Regions from separate parts of the Mesorhizobium sp. C268A genome, predicted to be linked through region 1. Evidence: riboswitches for the same ligand, from Rfam matches in the RefSeq annotation. Region 1 holds a riboswitch; the other holds the start of a gene.
What was found. Region 1 has a riboswitch for thiamine pyrophosphate ahead of thiB (thiamine ABC transporter substrate binding subunit). Riboswitches for the same ligand answer to the same signal wherever they lie in the genome.

Region 1 (5,862 bases):
GAGCCGGGTGCCGCCGCGCTGCGCCAGCATGTCGGAATAGCCACCGGCATATTCGATCCAGCGGCCGCCTCCGTCCGGGGCGATGATGCTGGTGACGGTGCGGTCGAGGAAGTCGCGGTCGTGGCTGACCAGGATGACCGTGCCGGCAAAGCCGGCGACAAGTTCCTGCAACAGTTCCAGCGTCTCCATGTCGAGATCGTTGGTCGGCTCGTCGAGCACCAGAAGGTTGGCCGGCCGCGCCAGAACACGCGCCAGGAGCAGCCGCGCCCGTTCGCCGCCGGACAGCTCGCGCACCGGGGTGCGCGCCTGTTCCGGCTTGAACAGGAAATCCTTCATGTAGGACACGACATGGCGCTGCTCGCCATTGATGACGAGGTTTTCGCCGCGCCCGTCCGTGAGATACTGCGCCAGGGTCTCGGCCGGATCGACCGCCTCGCGCTTCTGGTCGAGCGTGGCGATTTCCAGATTGGTGCCGAGCCGCACCGAGCCGGCGTCGGGCTTCATCTCGCCGGTAAGCATCTTCAACAGCGTCGTCTTGCCGGCGCCGTTCGGCCCGACAAGGCCGACGCGATCGCCGCGCTGGATGCGGGTCGAGAAGCTTTTGACCACGGTGAGGTCGCCAAAGCTCTTTTCGATGTTCTTGGCCTCGATCACCAGCTTGCCGGATTCGGCGGCGTCGCTGGCCACCATGGTGGCCGAGCCCTCGGCGCCGCGATGGCCGCGAAAACGCTGGCGCATGGTCTGCAGTTCGCCGAGCCGGCGCATGTTGCGTTTGCGGCGAGCCGTCACGCCATAGCGCAGCCAATGCTCCTCGCGCACGATCTGGCGGCCCAGCTTGTGCTGTTCGCGCTCTTCCTCTTCCAGCACAAGGTCGCGCCATTCCTCGAAATGGCCAAAGCCCTTGTCGAGGCGGCGGGTCTGGCCACGGTCGAGCCAGACAGTGGCGCGCGAGACGCGTTCGAGGAAGCGTCGGTCGTGCGAGATGACGATCAGCGCCGAAGACGTCCGGACGAGCTCCTCTTCCAGCCATTCGATGACCGACAAATCGAGATGGTTGGTCGGCTCGTCAAGCAGCAGAATATCGGGTTCGGGCGCCATGACGCGGGCAAGTGCTGCGCGGCGCGCCTCGCCACCGGAGAGATCGTTGGGGTTCTCCGTGCCGGCGAGGCCGAGATGCTCCATCAGATATGTGGCGCGGTAGGGATCGTCGGCAGGCCCAAGCCCGGCCTCGACATAGGCACGCACATTGGCAAAGCCGTCCATGTCGGGCATTTGCGGGAGATAGCGCACCGTTGCCGAAGGCTGGCGGAAGACCTCGCCGTCTTGCGGCTCGATCAGACCGGCGGCAATCTTCAGGAGCGTCGACTTGCCGGAGCCGTTGCGGCCGACGAGCGCGATCTTGTCACCGGCGGACGCCGTCAATTCGGCGCCATCGAGCAGCGGCGTGCCGCCAAAGGTCAGTCTTATGCCGTCGAGGTTGAGAAGGGGCGGGGCCATGTCAGCTTTCAGGCAAGGGGTAGGGGTGGGCGAGCAGCAGCGCGCGGCCATGGCCGAGCTCAATTTCGAGGCCGCCCCCGGTCTTGTTGGACTTGACCTCGTTCGAGATGGTCAGCGACGAGCCGAACACGACCTCGACATGGTCGAGCGGCCACTTCGCGCCGGACACGGTGAGGCCCGAAAGATCGGAAAAGCCGAGCACCGAAAACAGCGTTCCGTCGGCATAGTCGAAGCCGGCCTTGCCGGGCAGCAAAGGGGCGCCTTCCTGCGCTCCGCTGGTCAACAGCACTTTTGTGCCTGTCTCTGCCAGTTGAAGGCTGAGCGCCAGATGCAGGAAGGCGTGGTCGGCGCGCTTGCCGCCGAAAGCGCCGGCCAGCACCAGGCTGGTGGCGCCGCGTTCCAATGCCGCCGCGATCGCCAGTTCGCCATCGGTCTTGTCCTTTTCGGGAGGAAACACCTCCCGCGGCACGGCGGCGAGATCGGCAGGCAGGTCCGCCGGCACGGAATCGAAATCGCCGACCCACAGCTCCGGCATCACGCCGAGCAGGCGGGCATGATCGATGCCGGCGTCGGCGGCGATGACGCGCGTGCCCGCGACCTGGCGGTCGAGCCGCGGCGTGCGGACGAGATCGCCGCCAAGCAGGATGGTGAATGTGCTCATATCCGCTGGCACTTACCAGCCCCGCCGACGAAACGGAAGGCCGAGCGGCACCGTCACTCTTTGTTGGAGCATGATCTTTTTCCGGAAACGGATTCCACTTTCCGGGATCATGCTCGGGCAAACTTCCACTTGCGTGGCACCTTGGCCGGGCCTATGTGTCGAAACGCTCTAACGGGGTGCCGGACGCGATCTTCGCGGACCGGCTGAGAGGCAGTCTCGCCAACCCGCTGAACCTGATCCGGTTTGTACCGGCGGAGGGATTAGACGCTTCGGACAGTCCGACGCCTCAATTCCTTTCAACACGAATGAAGGAGGCGCCGATGCGCATGTTTTTGTCCCGTCTTGTCCCAGCGCTGGGGCTTGCTGTTTCGCTACTGGCAAGCTCTGCGTCCGCGCAGGAAAAACTCACGATCTATACCTATGAGAGTTTCACTGCCGACTGGGGTCCGGGCCCCCAGGTGAAGAAGGAATTCGAAGCCGAGTGCGGCTGCAGCGTCGACTTCGTCTCGGCGGCCGACGGCGTCGCACTTCTCAACCGCGTCAAGCTGGAAGGAGCCTCGACCAAAGCAGATATCGTGCTTGGCCTCGACACCAACCTCACCGCGGAAGCCAAGGCTTCCGGCCTTTTTGTCCGACATGGCCCGGTGGCTGAAAACAACGTGCCGGGCGGCTGGAGCGACGACACTTTCGTGCCCTATGATTATGGTTATTTCGCCGTCGTCTACGACACCGAGAAGCTGAAGAACCCACCGAAGAGCCTGAAGGAACTGGTCGAGGGCGATGCCGCCGACAAGATCGTCATCCAGGATCCGAGGACGTCGACGCCGGGCCTCGGCCTGCTGCTGTGGGTCAAGTCGGTCTATGGCGACAAGGCGCCGGAAGCCTGGGCGAAACTCAAGGGCAAAGTGCTGACGGTGACGCCGGGCTGGAGCGAGGCCTACGGCCTGTTCACCAAGGGCGAGGCGCCGATGGTGCTTTCCTATACGACGTCGCCGGCCTACCACATGGTGGCCGAGAACACCGGGCGCTTCCAGGCGGCGTCGTTCGAGGAGGGCGAGTATCTGCAGGTCGAGGTCGCCGGCATCACCACCACGGGCGCGAAGAACCCGCTGGCGGCGAAGTTCCTGGCCTTCATGACCGGGCCGAAATTCCAGGATGTCATTCCGGAGACCAACTGGATGTTCCCGGCCGGGAAAACCGACAAGCCGCTCAATCCGGCTTTTGATAGGCTGGTCAAGCCGGCGAAGACCTTGCTGTTCAGCCCGGAAGAGGTCGCGGCAAATCGCAAGGCCTGGGTGGATGAATGGCTGGCGGTGATGAGCAAGTAGCTTTGGCTGTATGATCGAAAGATGAGTGCCCTACGGCGCCCCCCTCTGTCCTGCCGGACATCTCCCCCACGAGGGGGGAGATTGGCTATCGTCGGCGATTTCGCCAGTCGCCAAGGTTGCAGGAATAAGCGGGGCGCGGAAATAGCTGATCTCCCCCCTTGTGGGGGAGATATCCGGCAGGACAGAGGGGGGCGCGAAGGAACGCGACGCCCGGTAAAGAGTGCAACGCTCTGACCCCCGCATCACGGCCGGCATTGTCGCGCTTGCGGCAATCGCGCTGCTGATCGGTGGCGCCTTCGCCGGCCTTATCCGGGAAGGCGCGCACGACCTTTCCGGCGCCGCGTCCGCCTTTGACCTCTATCTCGTGCGCGTTGTCCGCTTCACGCTCTGGCAGGCTGCGCTCTCGACTCTGCTTTCCGTCGTACCGGCGCTGTTCGTCGCCCGCGCGCTGTCGCGGCATCCGCGCTTCTTCGGACGCGGCTTCATCCTGCAGCTGTTTACTGTGCCCCTTGCCTTGCCGGCGATTGTCGCAGCGCTGGGCATACTGGCGCTCTATGGCCGCGCCGGTTATTTCGCCGCGATCGGTGGCCAGAGCTGGCCCGACATCTATGGGCTGCCAGGCATCCTCGTCGCCCACGTCTTCTTCAACCTGCCGCTGGCCACCCGGCTGTTCCTCGAAGCGCTGGGAACGGTGCCGGCCGATCAATGGCGGCTGGCGAGCCAGCTCGGCATGGGGGCGAGGCCAGCCTTCCGGCTGATCGAGTGGCCGGTGCTGCGCGCCGCGCTGCCGGGCGTCGCCGGGCTTGTCTTCATGCTTTGCATCACCTCCTTCACCATCGTGCTGATCCTCGGCGGCGGGCCGGCGGCGACGACGCTGGAAGTCGCCATCTATCAGGCGCTGCGTTTCGACTTCGATCCGGCGCGAGCGGTGACGCTGACGGTGCTGCAGATCGCGCTGACTTTTGCCGTCATGCTGGCGCTGACGCGGCTCGGCGCCAATGTGACCGGCGACGCCAATTTGCCTGTCGCGCCGCGCCGCTATCACTTGGCCGGCAAAGCAGAAACAGCGTTCAACGCCGTCCTGATCGTGCTCGCCTTGCTGTTCGTCGCCGGACCAATGGCGGCCACCGTCGCGTCCGGCCTCGACGCCGATCTCGGCCGGTTGGCGGGCGAGAGTGCCGTGCGTCAGGCGACGCTGACCAGCGCCGGTCTCGCCTTCTCGGCGGCGCTACTTTCGGTGGCGCTGTCGCTGTCGCTGATCATGGCGCGTCGGGCATTGTCGCTGCGCCGCCGGTCCAGTGCCCGTTCATTGCTCGAGCATGCCACCGACACCGGCGCCGGCTTCGTCCTCGTCGTGCCGCCCGTCGTCATCGGCGCCGGCTGGTTTCTCCTGCTGCGCACGGTCAGCGATGTCTTTGCCATCGCACCGGTCATGGTCGTCACCGTCAATGCGGTGATGGCGATGCCCTTTGCCATCCGCGCGATGCGCCCGGCCTATGATGCGGCCAGCGAGCGCCACGAAAAGCTGTGCGCGCAGCTCGGCATTGCGGGCTGGAACCGGCTGCTTCTGGTCGACTGGCCATCGCTCCGGCGGCCGCTGGCCACCGGCTTTGCCTTCGCCGTGGCGCTGTCGCTCGGCGATCTCGGCGTCATCGCGCTGTTCGGCAGCGATTCGGTGCAGACCTTGCCCTATCTCCTGCTGGCGCGCATGGGCAGCTATCGCACGGCCGATGCTGCCGGGCTGGCTTTGCTGCTCGGGGCGGTCTGCCTTGCATTGGTGGTCGCGGCAGACTGGCTGGGACGGGGAGAGAGATCGTGACGTCCGCTGTGGAGAAAGGCACGACTGTCCGGCTGGACAAGGTCTCGTTCAGCTATGGCGAAACGTCATTCCTGTTCGATGTCGAATTCGATACATCTAAGATCACCGCCATCATGGGGGCAAGTGGTTCGGGCAAATCGACCTTGCTCAATCTGGTGGCTGGTTTCGAGACGCCGGAGTCCGGTCGTGTGCTGATCGGCGCCGCCGATGTCGGCGCCGAGCCGCCTTCGGCGCGGCCGGTATCGATGGTATTCCAGGAAAACAATCTGTTTGCTCATCTCTCGGTGGAGAAGAATGTCGGGCTCGGCCGCTCGCCATCGCTCAACCTGACCGACGCCGATCGCGCCGCAATCGCCGAGGCGCTTGACCGCGTCGGCCTGGCCGGCAAGGAAATGCGCCTGCCCCGCGAACTCTCCGGCGGCGAAAGGCAGCGCGTGGCGCTCGCCCGCGTTCTGGTGCGCGACCGGCCAGTGCTGCTGCTCGACGAGCCGTTCGCTTCGCTCGGGCCAGCACTGCGCGACGACATGCTCGACCTGGTGGCCGGCGTTCATGCCGAG
Region 2 (5,862 bases), 3.0 Mb from region 1:
GCATGGGTTGGGGGAGGAGCAGGCCACCATGTCGAAAAGAGAAATCGGAACGTCGGCCTCACTGGGCCGACGCATCGCCGATCTGAAAGCCAGGATGCGAGACGCCAGCGTTACTGAACACGAGATGCAGACCTTCCAGAAGGTCGCAGCCATCATGGGAGGTGTCGAAGGCTCCCTACGCCTCGACGCCGACGACCTGATCGCGGCGTCCTTCGTCACCGAGGCGCTCGGCGATCCCGGGTCGAATTGAAGGTCAGAGCCCGTCGGCACTCAAGTGCCGGCGGTCGATGGCCCGGTTCGCAGCGCCGCGATGCCGGAGCGTGTCTGCACCGCCCGCGGCGGGGATTTCTTGCGCACTTTGAAGATTTCAGGCGAGCGGCCTCGACGGCGCTTGAAATATTGGGCTTCGCGTTCGTGCTTCTCGGCTGTCGAAGGTGCCGAGATTGTCGCCGTCCAGCCCTTGACCACAAGGGCTAAGCCAAACCGCCAAGGCGCCTTAAACGAAGGATCCGGCCAGCCGGATCCTTCGAAATATCGCGATGCTCCGGCATCGCCTTCAGCTCATACTTGGTCCAACTGGTGACGGCGTGGACGTCCCGGGAAACCTCTCGAAAGTCCGCGGTCGCTGCCTTACACGTCGTCGAACGGGCCGCCGCGCCTCGCCAGGTCGTGACCAATGGCGGCTTCCTCGGCGTCGTCGGGCAAGGCATCGTCACTGTCTTGGTAGGGGTTGTCGTCATCCTCCTCGGGCAGTTCGCCTTCCTTCTCGACACCGGTGGTGTCCGGCAGGCTTTCCTCATCTGCTCCGTCGGGCAGGACCGTTGCGCCACGCAGCGCATCCCAATCCTGCCGGCGCGGCGTCGGCGCTTCCACCTCGTCATTGGCGATCCTGTCGCGGGCATCGTTTTTGCTCGGTGGCGCCTCGACCTCGTCATTGGGTTTTCTGTTTCGTTCTTCCATGATTGCCTCCTCCGGGCGGCTTTGCGTCGAGAAGGTGGAACTCACTTCCCGGCTGTCAGGTTCCGGCAACCACTCCATCTCCGTGGAACCAATTGCCGCCAGTCTGCTTTGCCAAGGACTAGTCTGCTTTGCCAAGGAGATGAATCCAGAGGAGCTGGACCATGAAGACTTTCCCCCTCATCCCATGCGTGCTGCTCCTGGCGCTGGCCGACCCGGCGGCTGCGCAGGACAATGGCGACCAGCACGGCCGTGCCGCGCCTTGCCAGGCGCAGCCTCAGGACGATGGTCAGAAGCCGCCGGTCGCCAATGGCGGTGGCGAATCGACCAGCACGCTCGGTCCCTGCGGCGGCGTGCTGCAGCCGCCGCCCAGTGGTGACCAGGGTATGACGCAGCCGCCGCCGGACCAGGGCAAGACGCCGGTGATCAAGCCTGGCGAGGTGCCTGCGCAGCCGCCGAAGCAATGACCTTTGCTTGAAACTTCACGGCGTGGCACGAAGGCGGTCGGTTCCCGTCTTGGCCGGGCGACGCGGTCACCGGATCAATGCCGGCGCCGGCCGCAATCGCCCGGAATTGGAGCCGTGCATCATCCATGTCGAAGGTCTCCTGAGGGATTGTGCTTCAATGCGAATCTTGCGGGTGCGGGTTCTGCTGGCATGACCGGGAAGCCGATCAATTTAGTCTCCGCTTGCGGAACAAGACCGTACCGGCTGCGTTTGCCTCCAGGAGCCCGCCACCTCGATCTGCGCTGTTTTCGCCTCATGCGGGAACACGGCGGAGCTCGCCAACAACGACAGGAGACGAAGATGAAAACCATCCTTATTCCCGCCGTCGCCGGGCTCGCCATGATCGCTGGTATCGGCATTGCCGCCGCCGACGAGGTCATCGTCACGCAGCCGGCACAGCAGCAGGTGATCATCACCCCGGAACAGCGCACGGTCGTGCACCAGTACGTAAAGAAACATCCGCTTGCCTCGGTCAATCTGCTCGGCGTCGAATTGAATGTCGGCACTGCCTTGCCTGACACTGTCGAGCTGCAGGAGGTTCCCGACGTTCAGTACAGATATGCCGTCGTCGACAACCATACCGTGTTGGTCGACCCCGGCACGCGCAGGATTGTCGAGGTGGTCGAGTAACGCTCGATAACCTAACCATTCATCGGTGATACGGCCCTGTCGTTCTTCCCAAAAGGGCGGCAGGGCCGAATGACGAACATGATGAAAGGAGAATTGCCATGTTGCCGCATGTCGAGACCCCGAACTCCGCCAATGTTGCGGCGTGTTGCGACAAGTTGCTGGCCGAGCGCAACACGGCGCTGTTATCGATGAAGGAAGCGATCGCGCTCCTGCGGGAGCGCACCGGCACCGATCGTTCGGATGCCGACCTCGCGGGGCTGATCGTCAAGAAAGCGGCGCTGCTCGGCGTTGCGGTGATTTCCGACCCGCGCTGAGATGTCTCGTCACTCAAGACGCCGGCCGAATTTTCGGCTAATGTTTTCGTGGAATCTGGACCAACCGACCGGACCCAACCACGGAGGCTTAAGTGACGGACGACAAACAGGACCGCATTCGCCAGCGCGCGCACGAGATCTGGGAAAAGGCCGGCCGGCCTGAAGGCGCGCATCAGGAACACTGGGAGCAGGCCACGGCTGAAGTCGATGGCGCGGTCGCCAAGCCAAAAAAGGCGGCGAAGAAAGCTGACGCCAAGCCCGCCAAGGCAGCCGCCAAGCCAAAGGCAGCGAAGCCTGCCGCCGCAAAGTCCGGCAAAGCCAAATCGAAATAAGGCCAAGTCGAAATAAGGCCAGTCGAAATAAAGCAAGGCCGGAATTCGCTGGCCGGGCCATCCTTGGCGCCCGCCGTTCAGGCGCGCCCGAGCCTCTCAACCTGACGAATTGCGCCTGCGACGGGCAGCGCAATTCCTTGTGTTTGGCGACAGGCGCCCTCATGCCTCCCAGGCATAACTCGACAGCGCAAAGCGAATGCCGGCAGCTGTCATGGCCAGTTCGCATTCGGTGATCTGGCGCAGGTGGCGCAGATAGCGCGTCACGGTCTGTGGCAGCCAGCCGGCGCAGGCCTCTACATAGGCGCGGCTGTGAACAAGGGTGCCGGTCGACAGCCTCTCGTCCTTCTCGGCAACGACTTTCAGATATTGGCGGATGAAGCGGATGTCGTCGGCGATGTCCTGGCTGGCCATTCGCCAGGCCCCGGCGAGGCGTTGGCACTGATCGAATGACAAGGGCAACAAAGGGGGCGGCAATAAAGGCGGCGGCAACGACGGAGATGACGGCAAAGGACGAGAGAGATCGGCGAAGGCAACATGGTTCGCTGTGCTCAAGGACATTCCTCTCTGCGAAAAGAGATATCGTACCTTATGTACGAATGAGCGTCAAGCCAATTTCGTACAGTTGGGACGATGACAATGAATATAGCAGCGGTCGCTTCAGCCAATCACGTATCGTGAATCCTTCAGGACTCGCACCAATTTCGCGGAGGGATTTTCCCAGGATGGTGTTGACTGTTTCCCTCGTGTCGGCGTCGAACAGGTTCAGGCCGCGCCGGATCGTCTCGCGCCAGTTTTCGCCCTTGTCCCACGCTTCCATGAAGGCGAAGGCAAGGTCGTCCTGGCGACGTGTGGCTTCGAGCGCTTGGGTCAGCAGGCGCGCTTGATGGAGATCCTTCTCCCGCTTGGCGCCAGCGCTCGGCCCGCGTCGCGAGGCGACGATCAGCTTGTGGATGGCGTAGCGCTGGGGCGAGGGGACCAGCACAGGCAAGCCCGAGCGATGCAGCAGCACAGTTCGGATGGGGTCGCGGATGAGGAGATCCAGAAACCGTAAGGGCTGCGCGGAGTCTCTGCCGTTTTCTTATAATTACGTTTATCAGCTTGAATTTCAACGCAGTTATAAGAAATTCGTGGAAACCTTATAACGCAACGAACTGACGAGTCGTCTGTTAACGCCCGGGCGCCCGGCACGTCTGGCCCAAAACACTTTCCCGCAGTGCCTCAACAAACGGCTTCCCCAATGCCGCGAACGGTGCTTTAACCCGCTCATCCACAGGGGTGCTCCGTATGGTCGGGGCTGAGATGAGGGCGGCAAGCCTTCGGACCCTAAAGCTGATCTGGATAATACCAGCGGAGCGAGGCGGGCGATGTTTTCAGGCGCACAGATTTCCCTTTATCCCATGACCGACGATTTCGTCGGCGTCATCCTTGGCGCGCTCGGCGCGCTCGATCCGTGGCGCGACCGGCTGCGGATCGAGATCGACGACATCTCGACGCTTATGGTCGGGCCGCCCGAGGTGCTGTTTCTCGCCATGCGCGACCTGTTCGTCGCGGCGGCCAAAAGCGGCAAGCACTGCGTGCTTTCGGCGGCGGTCTCGCGCGGCTGTCCGGGCGAGCCCGACGATCCGATCTGCCGCTCCGACGAGACCGGCGGCCCCGCCATTCCGCTGGACGAGCGCAAGATCGCCGCGATCCGCGCTGTCCAGGCCACGCCGTCGACCGGCCAGCCGGTGGCGGCGCAGTTCTCGCTCTACGTTATGGGCACGGGCGACCATATGGACGAGATCTACGGCTGCATCGATTTCCTGAAACAGTCCGGCGTCTTTGAGCGCTCAAAGAACTTCTGCACCAAATTGCGTGGCGATGCCGGTGCCGTATTTGCCACGCTCAACGAGGCCTTCTGCCGCTTCGGCCCCGGCGCCGGCCACGTCACCCTCGACATCACGATCTCGGCGAACAGCCCGAGCGCCGTCTGAGCCGCGGCTCAAGCGTCGTTCCTCGAGGATATTGCCGTGGCTGGTTTATCTGACCCATTGCGTGGAGGAGATGCCCCTGACCCCTCAGCACAAAGAGGAGGGGAGCCATTGGCGATTGGCGAAGACCGCGATGCCCACGAATCTCCCCCCTCGAGCGGGAGATGGCCGGCAGGCCAGAGGGGGTCCCAGCGCGTGGAGCGCCGACGTCCTTTTCGCATCGGCAAGGCGTGGGCGCTCTATGCGAGACGACCCCCTCTGTCGCCTTCGGCGACATCTCCCCCTCGAGGGGGGAGATTAGCCGCAGCCATCGCCAAGACCATCCCCGCCGCCTGCGCCTCCGCCCTGCTCCTCGCGGCGTGGGAGCTCTACGCCCGCTATGGTGGCGCTGCGCCCACCATGCTGCCGGCGCCGTCGCGCGTGCTGCAGCAGGCCTGGGAGCATCGCGCTGCCCTTGCCGACAACACGCTGCCCACCATCCGCGCCACATCAGCCGGCTTCGCCTGCTCGTTGGTCGCTGCCTTCGTGCTTTCGGCGCTGGTCGATTTCTTGGCCCCGCTGCGCCGCGCGCTGTTTCCGCTGCTGATCGTCAGCCAGACCTTGCCGCTGGTCGCGATTGCGCCGCTCATCGTACTGTGGTTCGGCTTCGGGCTGATGCCAAAAATCTTGCTTGTGGCGCTCGTTACCTTCTTCCCGATGATGGTGGCGCTGGTCGAGGGTTTTGCCGCGACCAGCAAGGCGATTTCGCAGATGCTCGCCACCATGGGGGCAGGGCGCTGGCGCATCTTCTGGCTGGCGCGCCTGCCTTCGGCGCTGCCCTATTTCTTCGCCGGGCTGCGCATCTCCATCACCTACGCCGTCGTCGGCGCGATCTTCGCCGAATATGCGGGGGCGGCGAAGGGGCTGGGCATCTACATGCTCAATGCCAAGAACAACTTTCGGCCCGATCTGGTGCTCGCTGCGGTCGCCGTCAGCGCCGCGCTCACGCTGATCCTGTTCGGCATTGCCGTGCTCGTCCAGCGCTTCGCCATGCCTTGGGAGAATGCAGGGAGCGAAAGCCGCGACGGCAAGGTTGAAGCTGCAGAAGAGAACCGTCAATGACGCGGCTCGAACTCCGGGACATCAGGAAGAACTTCGGCGCGCTTGAGGTGCT

Region 2: it holds a riboswitch for thiamine pyrophosphate, as region 1 does, so the genes downstream of both, NKL06_RS04610 (YkoF family thiamine/hydroxymethylpyrimidine-binding protein) here and thiB (thiamine ABC transporter substrate binding subunit) in region 1, are expected to answer to the same signal.

The regions. Positions count from the first base shown of each region.
Region 1 covers NZ_JAMYVX010000001.1:3,926,113-3,931,974, forward strand. Annotated here, with positions in the region: gene NKL06_RS19130 (ABC-F family ATP-binding cassette domain-containing protein) at 1-1,497, opposite strand, end outside; gene NKL06_RS19135 (thiamine diphosphokinase) at 1,499-2,158, opposite strand; TPP riboswitch at 2,321-2,435, shown strand; gene thiB (thiamine ABC transporter substrate binding subunit) at 2,479-3,486, shown strand; gene thiP (thiamine/thiamine pyrophosphate ABC transporter permease) at 3,707-5,305, shown strand; gene thiQ (thiamine ABC transporter ATP-binding protein) at 5,302-5,862, shown strand, end outside.
Region 2 covers NZ_JAMYVX010000001.1:906,283-912,144, reverse strand. Annotated here, with positions in the region: gene NKL06_RS04655 (hypothetical protein) at 29-250, shown strand; gene NKL06_RS04645 (hypothetical protein) at 631-960, opposite strand; gene NKL06_RS04640 (hypothetical protein) at 1,122-1,424, shown strand; gene NKL06_RS04635 (DUF1236 domain-containing protein) at 1,764-2,093, shown strand; gene NKL06_RS04630 (hypothetical protein) at 2,192-2,407, shown strand; gene NKL06_RS04625 (DUF2934 domain-containing protein) at 2,500-2,739, shown strand; gene NKL06_RS04620 (hypothetical protein) at 2,899-3,150, opposite strand; partial or broken gene NKL06_RS04615 (GSU2403 family nucleotidyltransferase fold protein) at 3,326-3,790, opposite strand; TPP riboswitch at 4,001-4,113, shown strand; gene NKL06_RS04610 (YkoF family thiamine/hydroxymethylpyrimidine-binding protein) at 4,104-4,712, shown strand; gene NKL06_RS04605 (ABC transporter permease) at 4,968-5,810, shown strand; gene NKL06_RS04600 (ABC transporter ATP-binding protein) at 5,807-5,862, shown strand, end outside.